DNA from 3 places in the Mesorhizobium sp. B2-3-14 genome. Region 3 is predicted to be linked to each of the others. Evidence: riboswitches for the same ligand, from Rfam matches in the RefSeq annotation. Region 3 holds a riboswitch; each other region holds the start of a gene.
The links. A riboswitch is a leader RNA that binds a small molecule or an ion and turns the genes downstream of it on or off. The one in region 3 is predicted to bind cobalamin.
Positions count from the first base shown of each region.

Region 1: another riboswitch for cobalamin. It lies ahead of FJ950_RS03600 (aromatic ring-hydroxylating dioxygenase subunit alpha); the one in region 3 lies ahead of FJ950_RS05970 (DUF1636 family protein).
Region 2: another riboswitch for cobalamin. It lies ahead of bluB (5,6-dimethylbenzimidazole synthase); the one in region 3 lies ahead of FJ950_RS05970 (DUF1636 family protein).

Region 1 covers NZ_VFVP01000001.1:781,200-786,963, reverse strand. The annotation lists gene FJ950_RS03610 (PqqD family peptide modification chaperone) at 1-358, opposite strand, end outside; gene FJ950_RS03605 (hybrid-cluster NAD(P)-dependent oxidoreductase) at 500-1,600, opposite strand; gene FJ950_RS03600 (aromatic ring-hydroxylating dioxygenase subunit alpha) at 1,678-2,925, opposite strand; cobalamin riboswitch at 3,037-3,239, opposite strand; gene FJ950_RS03595 (DUF680 domain-containing protein) at 3,732-3,932, shown strand; gene FJ950_RS03590 (DUF680 domain-containing protein) at 4,002-4,208, shown strand; gene FJ950_RS03585 (DUF680 domain-containing protein) at 4,279-4,527, shown strand; gene ugpC (sn-glycerol-3-phosphate ABC transporter ATP-binding protein UgpC) at 4,601-5,713, opposite strand; gene FJ950_RS03575 (alpha-glucosidase) at 5,743-5,764, opposite strand, start outside.
Region 2 covers NZ_VFVP01000005.1:45,762-51,525, reverse strand. The annotation lists gene FJ950_RS14730 (TetR/AcrR family transcriptional regulator) at 1-48, shown strand, start outside; gene FJ950_RS14725 (hypothetical protein) at 139-1,122, shown strand; partial or broken gene bluB (5,6-dimethylbenzimidazole synthase) at 1,239-1,844, opposite strand; cobalamin riboswitch at 1,916-2,098, opposite strand; gene FJ950_RS14715 (histone deacetylase family protein) at 2,277-3,203, shown strand; gene FJ950_RS14710 (exodeoxyribonuclease VII small subunit) at 3,207-3,458, shown strand; gene FJ950_RS14705 (DUF2277 domain-containing protein) at 3,551-3,817, shown strand; gene FJ950_RS14700 (pirin family protein) at 3,857-4,777, shown strand; gene dxs (1-deoxy-D-xylulose-5-phosphate synthase) at 4,853-5,764, shown strand, end outside.
Region 3 covers NZ_VFVP01000002.1:270,954-276,717, forward strand. The annotation lists gene FJ950_RS05960 (cobaltochelatase subunit CobN) at 1-1,266, opposite strand, end outside; gene cobW (cobalamin biosynthesis protein CobW) at 1,286-2,323, opposite strand; gene FJ950_RS05970 (DUF1636 family protein) at 2,326-2,754, opposite strand; cobalamin riboswitch at 2,792-2,999, opposite strand; gene FJ950_RS05975 (winged helix-turn-helix domain-containing protein) at 3,029-4,228, opposite strand; gene FJ950_RS05980 (NADH-quinone oxidoreductase subunit A) at 4,564-4,929, shown strand; gene FJ950_RS05985 (NADH-quinone oxidoreductase subunit B) at 4,920-5,501, shown strand; gene FJ950_RS05990 (NADH-quinone oxidoreductase subunit C) at 5,506-5,764, shown strand, end outside.

The DNA.
Region 1 (5,764 bases), on a different contig from region 3:
CGGCGAGGTCGTCGTGAATGCTCACATTGAGCGGCTCGTTCGTGGCGGCAAGCTCGGCAGGCAAATCGCCCGGCAAAGGCTGCGCCGCCGCGTCCAAGCGCACCAGCAAACCCAATTCGAGCAATTGCGATATGAAGCGTTCGAGTTCGGCCTGGCCTATTGTCGAGCCGCCGGCGCTCAGCCCGACCAGAGCCTGGGCGTCCGCGCCGGATGAAAGCGCCTGCCATACCTTGCTGCCGGAATCGGAAAAGCCGAAATATTTGCCATTGGCAAGATTGAGCACCACGGCCTCGCCATCGAAAGATTCGAAAACGATATCCCGGCTCGCTACCGCATAGGCGTGGGAGTCATGCGTCATTGTTGCCCCGTCCTGCATTTCCTGCCCGCCAGCAGGACCGCTTCCACCAACAACGCCTGTAAACTTTCAGGTCTTCCTTGGCAAGGTAACCTTTGCCGGCAACGCGGGACCATTTCCGGGTTCAGTCGAAAGCCGGGCGGATCAAGCCTCGATTTCAAGCGGCGACAATGGCTTGGAACAACAGGCCAGGATGAAGCCATCATCGATCTCATGATCGAGGATGCCGCCATTGTGGCTCATCTCGACGCTGCCGGAGACTTTCTTCACTTTGCAAGTTCCGCACAGGCCGAATTCGCAGGCGGCCGGTATTCGCACGCCCGAGGCGCGCGCCGTCTGCAGCACGGTCTGGCCGGCGACACAGTCGGCGTCGACATCCGAAAGCGCGAAGCGGATCGGCGTCGCGGCTTCGACGCAAATCGCCGCGCCGTCTTCAGCCGGCGAGGCAAACGGCGCTGGGATTTCCTCCATCGCCGGCGCGGCAAAGCTCTCTTGATGGTATTTTGCCATGTCGAACCCGGCGGCCTCCAGCATGCCGCGCACGGCGCGCATGAAAGGGTCGGGGCCGCAGCAGAAGATTTCGCGTTCGCGGAAATCGGGCGCCAGGAGCGGCAGCCGGATGGCGTCGATGCGGCCCATATGGCCGTACCAGCCCTCGCGGCTCGACCGCTCCTCGATCATGAAGCCGAGCGACAGCCCCGGCATATGGCCGCCGAGCAGTTCGAGTTCCTTGCGAAAGATGATCTCTTCCGGGCGCCGCGCGCAATTGACGAAGCCGACATCGGTCCATGGCGCGCAGTCGTTCAGCCAGCGCAGCATCGACATCATCGGCGTCACGCCCGAACCGGCCGAGATGAACAGGTATTTCGCCGCCGGGTGGCTGTGCAGCGAAAAGTCGCCGCCCGGTCCATAGGCCTTGACGTGCGAGCCGGGCGTCAGGTGATCGAACATCCAGCGTGTGCCGACGCTGCCCGCCTGCGCCTTCACCGTCACCGCGATCGAGAATGGCCGTGACGGCGATGATGACAGCGTGTAGGTGCGCATCAGCGGGCCGTCCGGTGTCGGCAATTCCAGCGTCACGAACTGGCCCGGCTTGTAGCGGAACCAGGTCTGGTTGTCGGAGCGGAAGGTGAAGGTCTTGACGTCGGGCGCCTCGTCGCTGACGCCGGTTACTTCCAGCACCTGCAGCCTGTCGTTCCACGGCGCCATCTGGTCGAGGTGGCGATAGAGGCCAAGATCAGTCATGGCGTTCATCCCTGCATACCTTTCATTTTGGGCGTGTCGTGATCCCAAAGCCGCTGCACAGTTTTGGCCGACATGCGCTAGGCGACACTGCGCAGAGCAGGCCGGCCGTCTTCGGAAAGCCGTGGGCCGATAAAGCGCGCGTACCAGTCGACGAACTGGATGACGCCGCCCTCGTGCAGCTCCGAATAGGGACCGGGCTCGTAGGCCGGCGACAGGATGCCGAAGGCATTTTCCTCGACGATGCGGCGGTCCTGGTCGTTGGTCTCGGTCCAGACATGGGTGAGTTCGGCGAGATCGTAGTCGACGCCTTCCACGGCATCCTTGTGGACCAGCCATTTGGTCGTAACCGCTGTTTCCGTGGCGCTGACCGGCAGCACGCGGAACGTCACCGCATGATCCACGAGGATATGGTTCCAGGTTGTCGGGTAGTGATAGTGCATCAGCGTGCCGATCCGGTCGGCCGAGACGCTGTCGGACAGGTTCTTCTTCACCGCCCGCTTGCCGGTCATCGTGTAGCTCTGGGCATCGCGCAGCAGCGGCGCGCGGGTGGCGCGGTATTGTCCGGCCGGGTCGATGCGAAACTTGCTGGGCAGGCCAACAGCTTCGCACTTCGCCCAGTGGGCCAGCATCTCCGGATCGCTGTCGGCGCCTTGCACGCCGGTCACGGTCGGCGCTTCCGGGAAGGTCTTGCACAGCTCAGGATGGTTGCCCGCGCAATGGTAGCATTCGCGGTTGTTTTCCCAGACCAGCTTCCAGTTGCCCTTCTCGATGATCGTGCTCTCGAAGGCGATCTTGGCCTCGCTCAGCCGGTGCGGCTGGAGATAGGGCTCGATCATCGCCTGCATCGGCGCGAAGTCGGCGGGCTCCTTGGCCAGGCAGATGAAGACATAGCCGGCGACGCTTTCGCAGGCGACCGGCTTGAGCCCGAACTGGCTCTTGTCGAACCCATCGGCCATCTGGCGGGCGAACAGCAGCCGGCCGTCGAGTTCGTAGGTCCACTGGTGATAGGGACACACCAGTTTGGCGGCCATGCCCTTGTCGGTGTTGCAGACGCGGCTGCCGCGATGGCGGCAGGAATTGTGGAAAGCGTTGATCTTGCCCTGCTGATCGCGCACCAGCACGACCGGATAGTCGCCGATCTGCACGGTGATGAAGCTGCCCGGCTTGGGCAACTCGCAATCATGGCCGATGAACAGCCAGTCGCGATACCAGATCAGTTCCATGTCAAGCTTGAAGTAGTCCGGGTCGGTATAGAAGGGCTGTTCCAGCGAAAGGCCCTGTCTGCGGCCGTTCAAAAGCCTCAGCATGTCGTTGCGCGCGTCCATGTCCTGTCCTCATTTTCAAGGACTGAACTGGTGGTGATGGAGGAAGGACTGGGCGCAAGCCGGCGAAGCCGGACAACACCATCCGCCCCTTGACCGCCCACCGCGATCAGTCGAGTTCTAGCGATCTCGGGCTGGTTTCCGGGCTCTGGAGTTGTCCTGGCGGACCATCGCGACACCTTCCCAGGCTTTCGCCCAGTGGTCTCCCGTTGCGACTTGAACTCCACCACCGTTGCGGGGGCAGCGCCGGAATCTGACCGGCTTCCCAATTCTCCGCTCCGTCGTCACGCAGCGGCACCTGAGATCGCTCGATCTAATCACGACAGGGTTTGCGACATCGGCACGAAAGCGACATCGCATCCATGCGGCGCGACACGTACGCGGGATCGTCCCGGCGCGGTTGCAGCGGGGGAATCGCCTCTTCTCGCCAGGCGCGCGGGCACAGTTTTCGACCCTCAGCCGGGCCGGAAAAGGGTTAATGGTTTCGAAAAGTGACTATTAGCAGAGTCTAAAATCGAACCGAACGGTTCGTTTCTGTTGACGGTGCGTGCAGGACGGTGTGAACGCCCAGCCTTCCGACACAGTTGGTGATCGGGTTATGATCTCAGACAACTATTTGATATCAAACGGAAAAATAAGACATGTAGAAGGCGTTGGTACAATTTCAAGTGGTGGAGTCATGGTCCACGCTGAACAACTTCGTGATTGGAAACGGCAAGGGGGCTCTCCCACATCGGGGCTGTCCGAACGACGCGATTTAATCCCAAGACACGCCGCTAGACGGACGGGAAAAATACTGGAGTACAAAAATGAAAAAGATCATTCTCACTGCCGCCGCCCTTCTGGCTATTTCCGGCAGCGCCTTCGCTAGCAGCGACCATTATGGTTCGAACGCCGCGACCCCCACGGCTACTGTCGACAGCTCCTACACCGCTTCGACTAAGAAGTCGGAGCCGGCTGCCCAGACGCCTGTGACGGGCGCCGACCACAACCTCTTCGGCAACAATTAATAGCGATCCCCGGCACGCGGCGGGTGACCCTGCCGCGCTGGTGGACCCTACAAATTCAGGAGTATTAAAATGAACAAGATCCTCATTGCTGCCGCTGCCGTTCTGGCTCTCTCCGGCAGCGCTTTCGCCGGCAGCGACAACTATGGCTCCAACGGCGCCAACCAGGCTGCTGCCGCTTCGACCGACAATTCGAACACCGCGTCGATCGGCAAGTCGGCTCCGGCCACCTCGGCGCCTGTCCAGCAGGGCAGCGACCGCAACCTCTTCGGCCATTAACGGCCATCCCACGGCCGGTGGGCTCTGGCCCGCCGGTCCGCGGGACTTCCAAAATTCAGGAGTACCTAAAATGAACAAGATCCTCATTGCCGCCGCCGCCGTTCTGGCCGTCTCCGGCAGCGCCTTCGCCGGCAGCGACAATTATGGCTCCAACGGCGTCAACCAGCCCACTGCTTCGTCGACTGTCAATGTCGATACGTCGCATACAGGTGCGATCCGCAACAGCGATTCGCCTGTCTACAAGCTGCTCAACTCGTCCGGCGACGTGCAGAAGCCGGCCCATCAGGGTGCCGATCGCAATCTCTTCGGCAACAACTAACCAGCCTGTGCAGACAAGAACAGCGGCGGGCCAGGCCCGCCGCTCTTGTTCTTTCATTACCGGACGGCCGTCTTCAGGCCGCCTTTGCTTCCGCTTCGTGGAGGGCAAAGGAGCGACCATCGGCATCGAAGATATGGAGATCGCCGGCATTGGCGGTCAGCCGCAGCGTCGAGCCGCGCTTGACCTCGACATTGCCCGGCAGCTTGGTCACCAGCGGCAGGTCGGCCCGGCCGATATCGACATAGACCAGCTGGACCTCGCCAAGCTGTTCGAGATAATCGACGGTCCCCTCGAACAGATAATCCGCACCGCTGGCGATCGCGAGATCTTCCGGCCGTACGCCGAAGCTGACCGCCGCTCCCTTTGCCGAAGCAGGTGTCGCGATCGGCACCGTCGCCTTGCGGCCGCCGACATGGCTGACGATGGTCGGATTGCCCGTCTTGTCGACCGTCGCCGGCAGGATGTTCATGGCCGGCGAGCCGATGAACTGGGCGACGAAGAGGTTGCCGGGGTTCTTGTAGAGTTCCATGGGCGTGCCGACCTGCTCGATGTGCCCGTCCTTCAGCACGACGATGCGGTCGGCCAGCGTCATCGCCTCGACCTGGTCGTGCGTGACGTAGATCATGGTCGTGTTGGGCATCGATTCCTTGAGCTTGGCGATCTCGATGCGCGTCGCAACGCGCAATGCGGCGTCAAGGTTCGACAGCGGTTCGTCGAACAGGAACACCTTCGGATTGCGCACGATGGCGCGGCCGATGGCGACGCGCTGCCGCTGGCCGCCCGACATCGCCTTGGGCAGACGGTCGAGATATTTGGTCAGCTGCAGGATCTCGGCGGCTTGCCGAACCCTTTTGTCGATCTCGGCCTTGCTTTCCCCACCGATCTTCATCGAGAAGGCCATGTTGTCGTAGACGGTCATGTGGGGGTAGAGGGCATAGGACTGGAACACCATGGCGATGCCGCGCTTCGAGGGTGGCACGTCGTTGACCACCTGGCCGTCGATCTTGAGTTCACCCGACGTGATTTCCTCGAGCCCGGCGATCGAGCGCAGCAAGGTCGACTTGCCGCAGCCCGACGGGCCGACGAAGACTATGAACTCGCCCGATTTGATGTCGAGGTCAATGCCGTGGAGAATGTTAAGATTGCCATAGGACTTCTTCACTTGTCTCAAATTGACATCGGCCATTGGTTTCCTCCAGTGATTCCTCGGATGTTTCAGCCTATGCGTCCGAACCAG
Region 2 (5,764 bases), on a different contig from region 3:
CAATTGCTCGAAGGCCTGCTGAAAAAGCCGGAAGCGCTTTCAAGATGAACCGCCATGGCAGTCCCGCCACTGCCTGCAATTGACAATAGCCGGTTTGAGCGCATCCTCCGCAGCCATCTCTGAGGGGAGATTCGGGGCGTGTGGGATTTCGATATCGGCAGGTCGGTGTCCATCATGATGCGGACCTGGCCTTTCATTGTCTTTCGCATGATCGTCTATTTCGGCATCACGCTGGCCTACATCGTGGCCACCGGCACCGGCGCCTCCGTCGGCTATGGCGTCGGCCATATTTCTACCGATCCCGACGGACCATTGTCTTTTGCGATGTGGGGCGGCGTGGTCGGTTTCGGCATCGTCTCGATCGCCGTCTACTGGATCCGCGAATACATTCTCTACGTCGTCAAGGCGGGCCATATCGCCGTCATGGTGCATCTGATCGACGGCAATGATATTCCCGACGGCCAGAACCAGATCGCCTACGCGAAAGAGGTCGTGACCGAGCGTTTTGCCGAGGCCAACATCCTTTTCGTCGTCGATCAATTGGTCAAGGGCGCCATACACGCCATCACCGGCCTGCTCGGCGGCATCGCGGCCTTCCTGCCCATTCCTGGCCTGAGCGGCCTGGTTTCGTTCCTCAACACGGTGATTCGCCTGTCGCTGACCTATGTCGACGAGATCATTCTCGGCTACAACATTCGCATCAGTTCGTCCTCGCCGTTCGAAACCGCGCGCCAAGGCGTTGTGCTCTACGCCCAGAACGGCAAGACCATGGTCAAGAATGCCGTCTGGCTAGGGGTCATCATGTGGGGCGTGTCGTTCGTGATTTTCCTGCTGATGCTGGCTCCGGCAGCCGCTATTCTTTACGTCATGCCCGGGCAGCTCGCCGGCTGGGCTTTCGTGCTGGCAATCGTCTTTGCCTGGGCTTTCAAGGCGGCCTTCATTGAGCCGTTCGCCATTGCCTGCCTGATGCAGGTCTATTTCAAGACTATCGAGGGTCAGGTGCCCGATGCCGCCTGGGACGCCAGGCTGGCCGAAGCCTCGTCGAAGTTCAGGGAACTCAAGGACAAGGCGCTCTCCACTTTCGGCGGTTCGCGCTGGGGCACGGCCGGCGCGACGCGCTGATCGGCTAGGCTCGCGGGCGCACCGGCGGCGGTACCGAGGCGCGCCACTGCTGATTTGAGCGGCGCTTCGCCTTGTCCGCGAAAAGTCTCGCTCATGATAAGCTCGGGCAACGGCAGCCGCCGGCCCCAGCCGTGTGTTTCGAGATCCGGCTTCGGTGCGAATTCGGAAACGCGGCCGACGCAGAGATAGGCGATCGGCGTCATTTGATCGGGAATGGCCAGCAAGCTTTTCAGCGCTTGCGCCTCGATGATGCTGACCCAGCCGACGCCGACGCCTTCGGCACGCGCGGCCAGCCAGAAATTCTGCACCGCGCAGACCGTGCTGTAGAGATCCATCTCCGGATTGTGCCAGCGCCCCAGCGGCGAGCCTTTCGAGCGCTCGCGGTCGCAGGTGATGCAGATGTTGAGCGCGCTTTCGCAAATGCCTTCCAGCTTGAGCTTGCGGTAGAGCGCCTGCCGTTCTGCTTCGATTTCAGGCAGTTCCCGTTCTCGCGCGGCCAGGAACAGGTCGCGCACCTCCGCCCGCCGCGCGGCATCGCGAATGACGATGAAATTCCAGGGTTGCATGAAGCCGACCGATGGCGCGTGGTGGGCGGCAAGCAGCAGCCGCGCCAGCACCTCGTCGTCGATCGCCTCCGATGTAAAATGGCTGCGGACGTCGCGCCGTGTGAAGATGGCGCGGTAAACAGCGTCGCGCGCAATCTGGTCAAATCCATCGCCCATTGGAGCGGTCATAGCTTCCGGCATCGCTTGTCCCCTTGCGATTGCAATCGATGTCATCCGCCTGACCATGCGGATGACGATGCCTGCCAGGCCGGTCTTCTGGCTCGGGATCGACCCGCGTCCGGTGCCTTCCCGTCATCGACAGTGGCATTTACCGGCGCGGTCCCCCTCACAGCGTTGGGCACGCCACGGAGTTCAACCGTGTTCCCGATTCTCCCGCCAAGGCATTTGCAGCCAAGTGGAATCACTTGGCGTCGCAAAATGCCGCTAAAACAAACAGCCCGGCGGGCACCAGGCAGTGGTTGCGACCTTACGCCGAAGGGCCGGCGCCGCCAATGCCCGCAGCGACATGAATGGACGCAGGTTCGATTTTCCCCAGCGATCAAGCCGCAACGCATGGCCATCACGACGCCGGGGCACTAGATAGGGGGCATGGCCACCCGTCTCTACACGCACCCGATCTTTCTCGAACACATCACGCCGCCCGGTCACCCCGAGCGGCCCGACCGCCTGCGCGCCATCGAGCGCGTGCTCGACGACGAAGCTTTTGCCACGCTTGACCGCGTCGAGGCACCGCACGGCGACGAGGCGACCATCCTCTACGCGCATCCCGCCGATTTCGTCGCGCGTGTCCGCGCCGCCATCCCCGACGAAGGCATTGCCCGCATCGACGCCGACACCACCGCCAGCCCGAAAAGCTGGCAGGCGGTGATTACGGCGATCGGTGCCGCCAATGCCGCCGTCGACGACGTCTTTGCGGGCCGCGCCGACAACGTCTTCGTCGCCGCCCGCCCGCCCGGCCACCATGCCGAAAAGACCACGGCCATGGGCTTCTGCTTCTTCAACACGGCCGCAATCGCAGCGCGCCATGCGCAGAGGAAGCATGGCGCCGAGCGTGTCGCTGTCGTCGACTGGGACGTGCATCACGGCAACGGCACGCAGGATATTTTTTGGGACGATCCCTCGGTGCTCTATTGCTCGACGCACCAGATGCCGCTTTATCCCGGCACGGGCGCGAAGAGTGAGACCGGCGCCGGCAACATCGTCAATGCGCCGCTGGCGCCTCGGACGGGCAGCGAGGTGTTTCGCGATGCGTTCCTGTCGCGCGTGCTGCCGGCACTCGACAATTTCGCGCCGGATCTGATTATCGTTTCGGCCGGCTTCGACGCGCACCATCGCGACCCGCTGGCGGAAATCAATCTGACCGAGGACGATTTCGACTGGGCGACCGGCCAGCTGATGCAGCGCGCCGCAATCCACGGCGGTAACCGGCTCGTCAGCCTGCTCGAGGGCGGCTACGATCTGCAGGGATTGGCATTTTCGGTCGCCGCCCATGTCGGGCGACTGATGAAAGGATGAATGATGACCGGTGAGATCAACGAAGACGTCAAGGCGATGAGCTTTGAACAGGCACTCGACGCACTGGAGAAGATCGTCGATGATCTGGAGCGTGGCGACGTACCGCTCGACCAGTCGATCCGGATTTACGAGCGCGGCGAGGCGCTGAAGGTTCATTGCGACCGGCTGCTGAAGGCCGCCGAGGACAAGGTCGAGAAGATCAGGCTGTCGCGCGACGGCAAGCCGGTTGGAACCGAGCCGCTCGACGCGGACTGAGGTCCGGAGCAGCCTTACCGGTTTTTGGACACGATCATCATTGAGGATACAGTTCGTCCCGATTGAAACGGACAAGAGGAGATACGGAAGCGATGTGCAGAAACATCAAGACCCTGTTCAATTTTGATCCGCCGGCAACCAACGACGAAGTCCGCGACGCGGCACTGCAGTTTGTCCGCAAGCTGAGCGGCACGACGCGGCCTTCTGCCAAGAACCAGCATGCGTTCGATCATGCCGTCGAAGCCATCGCGGCATCCGCACGCGAATTGCTCGATTCCCTCGAAACCCACCAGCATCCGCGCAATCGCGAAGAGGTGGCAGCCAAATTAAAAGCAAAAGCGGCGATCCGGTTCGCCTGATATGCCCAAGCGCCCACTGACCGCTGACGAGGAGAGTTCATGAGCTTCTTCCCCGGCAAGGACCCTGAGGCCGGCGATGCCTTCGCCAGCGACCAGATCGAGCTGATGGTTATCCCTAACGCCAAGGACATTGGCGGTTTCGAGGTGCGTCGCGCCTTGCCGACCGCCAAGCGGCGCCTGGTCGGGCCGTTCATCTTCTTCGATCGAATGGGTCCCGCGATCATGCGCGCGGGCCAGGCGCTCGATGTCCGTCCCCACCCGCATATCGGCCTGTCGACCGTGACCTATCTGTTCGACGGCAAGATCAGGCACCGCGATTCGCTCGGCACCGAAATGGTCATTCAACCCGGCGACGTGAACCTGATGACGGCCGGTCGCGGCATCGTCCACTCCGAACGCACGCCGCAGGAATTGCGCGGCGCGCCGATGTCGATCTCCGGCCTGCAGACCTGGTTGGCTCTGCCGGACGGCAAGGAAGAGGTGGCGCCGGTGTTCGAGAACACAGCGGCGCTGCGGCTTCCCGAAATCGACGCCGAAGGCGTCTGCGGCCGCGTCGTCATCGGTGATTTCCAGGGTTTGCGGTCTCCGGTGCGGGCCGATTCCGAGACACTCTATGCAGATTTGCGGCTGGCGCCCGGCGCCAGCGTCAAAATCCCGCCCGATGCCGAGGAGCGCGCCATCTACACGCTGGAGGGCGAGGTCTCGATTTCGGGTGATGTCTTTCCAGCGGAACGGCTGCTGGTGTTCCGGCCCGGCGACGAGATCGTCATATCGTCATCGACGGGTGCGCATTTCATGCTGTTCGGCGGCGCGTCTCTCGGTTCGAAGCGCTACATCTGGTGGAATTTCGTTTCCTCGTCCAAGGAGCGCATCGAGCAGGCCAAGCAGGAATGGAAGACCGGCCGCTTCGATATCGTTCCTGGCGATGAGAAAGAATTCATCCCGCTGCCGGAAGGCTGAGAAGATCGGTGAGGGGCTGACCGTCCGCGTCAGCGACACGCATTTACTTTCGCCGGCCGGCGGCCTATCCCGCCGATGAACAGAAAGTCTGGGCCCAACGTGAACGCAACGCCGCATACGCCGCTTCTCGATAGGGTTCGCGTCCCGGCCGACCTGCGCACGCTGGCCGAGAGCGACTTGCCGCAATTGGCATCGGAGCTTCGCCTCGAATTGATCGACGCGGTGTCGCGCACCGGCGGCCATCTCGGTGCCGGCCTTGGCGTGGTCGAACTGACCGTGGCACTGCATTATGTCTTCAACACACCCGATGACCGGCTGATCTGGGATGTCGGCCACCAGGCCTATCCGCACAAGATACTGACCGGCCGTCGCGACCGCATCCGCACCTTGCGCCAGGAAGGCGGGTTGTCGGGCTTCACCCGCCGAGCCGAGAGCGAATATGACCCGTTCGGCGCCGCCCACTCCTCGACATCGATATCGGCCGGCCTCGGCATGGCCGCCGCCCGCGACCTCTCAGGCGGGCGCAACAATGTCATCTCCGTCATCGGCGACGGCGCCATGTCGGCCGGCATGGCTTATGAGGCGATGAACAATGCCGGCGCGCTCGATGCGCGCCTCATCGTCATCCTCAACGACAATGACATGTCGATCGCCCCGCCAACCGGCGCCATGAGCGCCTATCTGGCGCGTCTGGCTTCCGGCAAGGCCTATGTCGGCCTGCGCGACTTTGGCAAGAAGCTGACCTCCTATCTAGGCAAGCGGGCCGATCGAGCCATCACCCGCGCGGTCGAGCATGCGCGCGGTTACGTCACCGGCGGCACCTTGTTCGAGGAACTCGGCTTCTATCACATCGGCCCGATTGACGGTCACAATCTGGAGCATCTCATCCCGGTCCTGAAAAATGTCCGTGACAACGGCAAGGGTCCGGTGCTGATCCATGTCGTCACCCAGAAGGGCAAGGGCTACGCGCCGGCGGAGGCGGCCGCC
Region 3 (5,764 bases):
TTGCGGAATCCCGTCAACGGCATAGCCCTGTTCGCTCAAGTCGTGCAGCATGGCCAGCACGCTGGACGGCACGTCCAGCCCGACCGCATAGCCGGTGCGGCCAGGGGCGCTGGGATAATCGGGAATGAGGATCGCGAGCTTGCGCTCCTCCCGTCTTGTCTCCCGCAGCCGGATGAAAGCCGCGACTCGACCCGCCACTTGCTCCAGCCGATCCGGTTCCGGCCGGTTCGCCAACGCACGATGGCCAAGCGCCGGATCGATATCGCTCTCGGCCTTGAAGGAAATGGCGCCGGCGAGGATGCGGCCGTCGAGTTCGGGCAGCACGACATGCATGGCAAGGTCGGCGGGCGCCAGGCCGCGCTGGTTGTTTTCCCAGATGTCACGGCGCGTGGTGGCGACGATGACCTGGAAGACGGGCGCGCCGGCGCGGTCGAACAGGGTTTCGACGCCGGGCTCGGCGCCGGAAGCGAACGCGGTCGCGGTGACGATCGCGGCGGGTTTCAGCGATGCGATGGCATTTTCGACGAACGCCAGCGACACCGGATCCTTCAGACTGGAAACGAAGATCGGGACCGGTGCCAATCCCCTGGAGCGCAAAGCCTCGGCCAGCGCATCGATCGGGGCGACATCGGCGGCAAGCAGCATCGATCGGTAGAAGAGAATCGGGATAATGGGAGTGCCGCTATTGGAACCGGCCGGCTCCTCCGCGACCCCCAATCCAGCCTGATAGTAACCGGCCTTCGGCACGCTCACCGGGTTGGCGACGGGCGCATCCTGTCCAGCCAGGCCTGCCAGCCTGTGCACCAGCGCGCCCATATTGGCTGGGCCACCCTCGCGGAAATAGCCGAGCAGGCCGTCCAGTTCGGCGCGCGGCAGCGTCGACGCTTCGACCAGCCTGAGATCCTCGTCGTGGCTTTCGCCGGGAAGCAGCGCCAGTTTGATGCCGCGTTCGCGGGCAATCACCGCCAGTTGGTCGCAGCCATAGCGCCACCAGTCGTAGCCGCCGAGGATGCGCACCAGGATGATTTTGGCGTGGCGGGCGACGCTGTCTATCCAGAGGTCGACGGACATGGGATGGCGCAGGTCGCGCAGTGCGGCCAGCCGCATCGAGGGCAGGCGACCGGCATCGGCCTTCCACGCCGCGGCCAGTCCGGCGAGATCGCTGTCGGTGAAGGACAGGGCCACGATATCCGCCGGCGCCTGCCTGAGGTCGACGGGCTCGGCGAGATCGTCGAGCGAGGCGGAGGTCGTGGTGAGGATGTGCATCGCGGCCCGGGCCTGAAAATCAGCCGGCGAGGATACGTTCGATCGCCGGGCGGTTCAGCCCCTTGAGGCCAATGACGACGAGGCGCGAGCGGCGGTCGTCCCCGGCGGTCCAGGCGCGGTCGTAGTAATGATTGACGCGCGGGCCGACGGCCTGCAGCAGGAGCCGCATCGGTTTGCCGCCGACCTCGACGAAGCCTTTCACGCGCAGCACGTTTTCCTGTTCGGCGGCCGCGGCGACGCGCTTTGCCAGCTCGTCGGGATTGGCGATCGAGGGAATGTCGACGATGAACGTGTCGAAGTCGTCATGCTCGTGATCGAATGCGCCGTCATGGTGGGACTTGCGGTTCTCGATGTCGTCCTCGACGGCGAGACCGAGCCCGAGCAGCACCGAGGGATCGACCTTGCCATGAGACGTCGGCACGATCTTCACGGCGCGGGCGGAGTGTTCGTTGATAATGGCGTTGGCGCGGGCTGAACCGGCGGCATCCATCAGGTCGCTCTTCGACAGGATGATCAGGTCGGCGCAGGCAATCTGGTCCTCGAACACTTCCTCGACCGGATCGTCATGGTCGAGGCTCTCGTCCTGCGCGCGCTGCGCCTGCAGGGCGTCCATGTCATTGGCGACGCGGCCTTCCGCCAGTGCGGGACCGTCGACCACGGCGATGACGCCATCGACCGTTACGCGGCTCTTCACCGTCGGCCACTGGAAAGCCTGGACCAGCGGTTTGGGCAGAGCGAGGCCCGAGGTTTCGATCAGGATATGGTCGACCTTCGGCGTCAGCGACAGGATCTTGTCGAGCGCCGGCACAAAATCGTCGGCCACGGTGCAGCAGATACAGCCATTGGCCAGTTCGACGATGTTTTCCTCTGGGCAGGTGTCGATGCCGCATCCCTTGAGGATCTCGCCGTCGATGCCGATGTCGCCGAACTCGTTGACGATGATGGCGATCCGCTTGCCGCCGGCATTTTCCAGGAGATGGCGGACCAGTGTCGTCTTGCCGGCGCCGAGGAAGCCGGTGACGACGGTGCAGGGAACGCGGGACAGAGATGTTGTCATGATCAGTCTTTCAGCATGTCGAGGGGAGGGATGCGGGCAACGAGGCCGCGCTTGAGGCTATCGGGCCTGCCCCGCCAGGGAATGAGGCCGTCGCTCGAGGTGGCGAAGAGTTTCGCGCCGGTGACGAGATCGGCGCCGCTGGTCGTGGTTAGATCGCCGAACACATAGCTCCAGCAGCCGTCGCGCAGGACCGCGGCGCTCAGCCGGCGCTTGCAATTGCCGAGGCATTCGACCGTGCGGATGCGAATGTTCTCGCCCGAGGCGGCTTGGCGCGTATCTTCGGCCAAAAGTTCGCCGGCCCGGGGATGGGCATCGGAGCCGGTCTCGTCGCGACAGGAAGCGCAGACGATGACCGTGATGCCGGCCAGGGGATGATCCCCGCCGGACGAAATGTCGGTTGTTTCAGCCGAAAAACTGCTGTCGCGATCCACATCAGGCTCCTTGCCCGGAAAACCCGCCAGGCGATCGGATTCTTGCATTCCAGACGGCAGGTCTCCTGGCTCGCGGGTCATCGCCTTGGGTAGCCGCCTTCCCGGGACAATCCCAGTGGCTTTCGGCCTTGGCTCTTCGCTCACAGTTGCGGGGACAGCCGCGGATTTGGGATCTTCAATCCCGCACCGCATTCCCTCTTGGCTCCTCCCTTTGCCGAGAGGAGACCGTCTGGATGGGATTTAGGCTCTTGCGGGCAGCGGTGTCAACGCGAGCTTACGACACCGCGATGTCGGACAGCGCCGGGCCGAGATCGCCGGCAGGCGTTATTTCCATGCGCTCGAGGCCAAGCCAGCCCTGCATCTGCTTCAATTCCTCGAAGAGTTGAGCCGCAGTCTCCGCCGGTGCGTTGGCCTGCGCATAGGCCGCATGGACACGCAGGACACTGGCCGGCCGGTCAGCCTTGAGGTCGACGCGCGCCACGATCCTGTCGCCGAGCAGGAAAGGCAGGACATAGTAGCCGTATTGGCGCTTGTCGGCCGGCGTGTAGATTTCGATGCGGTAATGGAAGTCGAACAGCCGCTCCGAGCGCGAACGCTCGAAGACGACCGGATCGAACGGCGCCAGCAGAGCGCGGGCCTCGATCTTGCGCGGGATACGGGCGTCCTTGTGAAGGTAAGCCGGCTTGTCCCAGCCCTCGACACGGACCGGCAGCAAGTCGCCGAGTTCGACCAGTTCCTCCAGCCGGCCTTTCATGTCGGCCGGCGAGAGCCGAAAATAATCGCGCAGGTCGCCTGATGTCGCCACGCCATGGGCACGGGCGGAAATGCGCAGCAATTCGCGGTGCGCGTCCTCAGGTGTCGGTACCGGCAGATCGAGGATCGCCTGCGGCAGCACGCGCTCCGGCAGGTCGTAAAAGCGCTCGAAGCCGCGCCGGTGCGCGGTGGTGATGCGCCCGGCCCAGAACAGCCATTCGAAGGCGTGCTTGGCATGGCTCCAACCCCACCAGCCACCGGAGCCTTTCTGGCCTTCGAGCGCCGAAGCGGCGATCGGCCCGCGCGCGACGACCTCGCGGTAGATCTCTTCTATATAGGCGGCGTGCTCGCGGCCCCATTTGGCCAGCCCCAGATACATTTCATCGCCTTGCTCGGCGCGCTGCATGCGCCAGCGCATCAGTGGGTAGGTCCCGACCGGCAGGAACGAGGCTTCATGCGCCCAATATTCGAAGACGGTGCGCTTGCGCGTTACGGCGGCGTTGTCGAGCAAAGCGAGGGGATAGGGGCCGAGACGCGAATAGAGCGGCATGTAATGAGCGCGCACCACCGCACTGACGGAATCGATCTGCAACAGGCCGGTGCGGGACAGAACGCGGGCGAAATGGCGGCGGTCCGGCGTGCCGGCGGGGCGGGGATCGAGAAATCCCTGGGCGGCGAGGGCGATGCGCCGGGCGGCGGCAAGCGAGATCTTTTCCTTCATGCGTATGCGTCCCTGATGGACCTGTCTGGCGTCATTGCCCGGCGTGATTCCCGTCCATGCTAGCAGGGTTTTGGCGGCAACCCTGTCAGGAGATAAAAGTGGAGTAAAAAGCGAAGGAAATCAAACAGGAGCGGATGGGACCAGTTTCTCCCGGAATGCCGTCCAGCTCGGTGTTTTGAACAAGGTTTGACTTGCTTCGCTGGAAGTGCTGCGCTAACCCTCGCCGCGTTGCAGCATAGGCCCCTTAAAACGGTTCAGCGGTTAATCTGTCACGCTTCCGCATTAAGGTTCGGTGCTGTAGTCAAAGTGGATTGGCGCCAACGGAAAGCCGCTGCATGAACGCACTTCTCAGTTCGTACCTGCCCATCGTCCTGTTTATCGGCGTGGCACTGGTCGTCGGCCTGGCGCTGCTGGCGGCTCCGTTCCTGGTGGCGTATCGCAACCCCGATCCCGAAAAGCTTTCCGCCTACGAGTGCGGTTTCAACTCGTTCGACGATGCCCGCATGAAATTCGACATCCGCTTCTACCTGGTGTCGATCCTGTTCATTATATTCGACCTGGAAGTTGCCTTCCTCTTCCCCTGGGCAGTGTCCTTCTCGAAGATCGGCATGCTCGGTTTCTGGTCAATGATGGTGTTTTTGGCAGTGCTGACCATCGGCTTTGCCTATGAATGGAAAAAAGGAGCGCTGGAATGGGATTGAACGACAGTTCAGGCACCCTCGTCGCGCCGAAGCCCAAAGGTATTATCGACCCCAACACCGGCAGGCCGGTAGGGGAGGACGATCCCTTCTTCCTCGAAATCAACAATGAGCTTGCCGACAAGGGTTTTCTGGTCACCTCGACCGAGGCGCTGATCACCTGGGCGCGCAGCGGCTCGCTGATGTTCATGACCTTCGGTCTGGCTTGCTGCGCGGTCGAGATGATCCACACCTCGATGCCGCGCTACGATTCGGAGCGGTTCGGTGTCGCGCCGCGCGCGTCTCCGCGCCAGTCCGACATCATGATCGTCGCCGGCACGCTGACCAACAAGATGGCACCGGCGCTGCGCAAGGTCTACGACCAGATGCCGGAGCCGCGCTACGTCATCTCGATGGGCTCCTGCGCCAATGGCGGCGGCTACTATCACTATTCCTATTCGGTGGTGCGTGGCTGCGACCGGGTTGTGCCGGTCGACATCTATGTGCCCGGCTGCCCGCCGAGCGCCGAAGCCCTGCTCTACGGCATTCTTCTGCTGCAGAAGAAGATCCGCCGCACCGGCACGATCGAACGGTAAATCCATGGCCGCCTCCTTAAGCGAACTGTCGACCTATCTCGGCGAGAAGCTGCCTGGCCGCTTCGGCCATGCGGTATTCGCCTATGGCGAGCTCACCGTTCACGTCGAGCCTCAAAACCTGATCGAGGTGATGACCTTCCTGCGCGACGATGCGCGCTGCCAGTTCATCTCGATCATCGATGTCTGCGGTGCCGACTACCCGTCGCGGGCCAAGCGCTTCGACGTCGTCTATCACCTGCTTTCGCCGAAGCAGAATGTGCGCA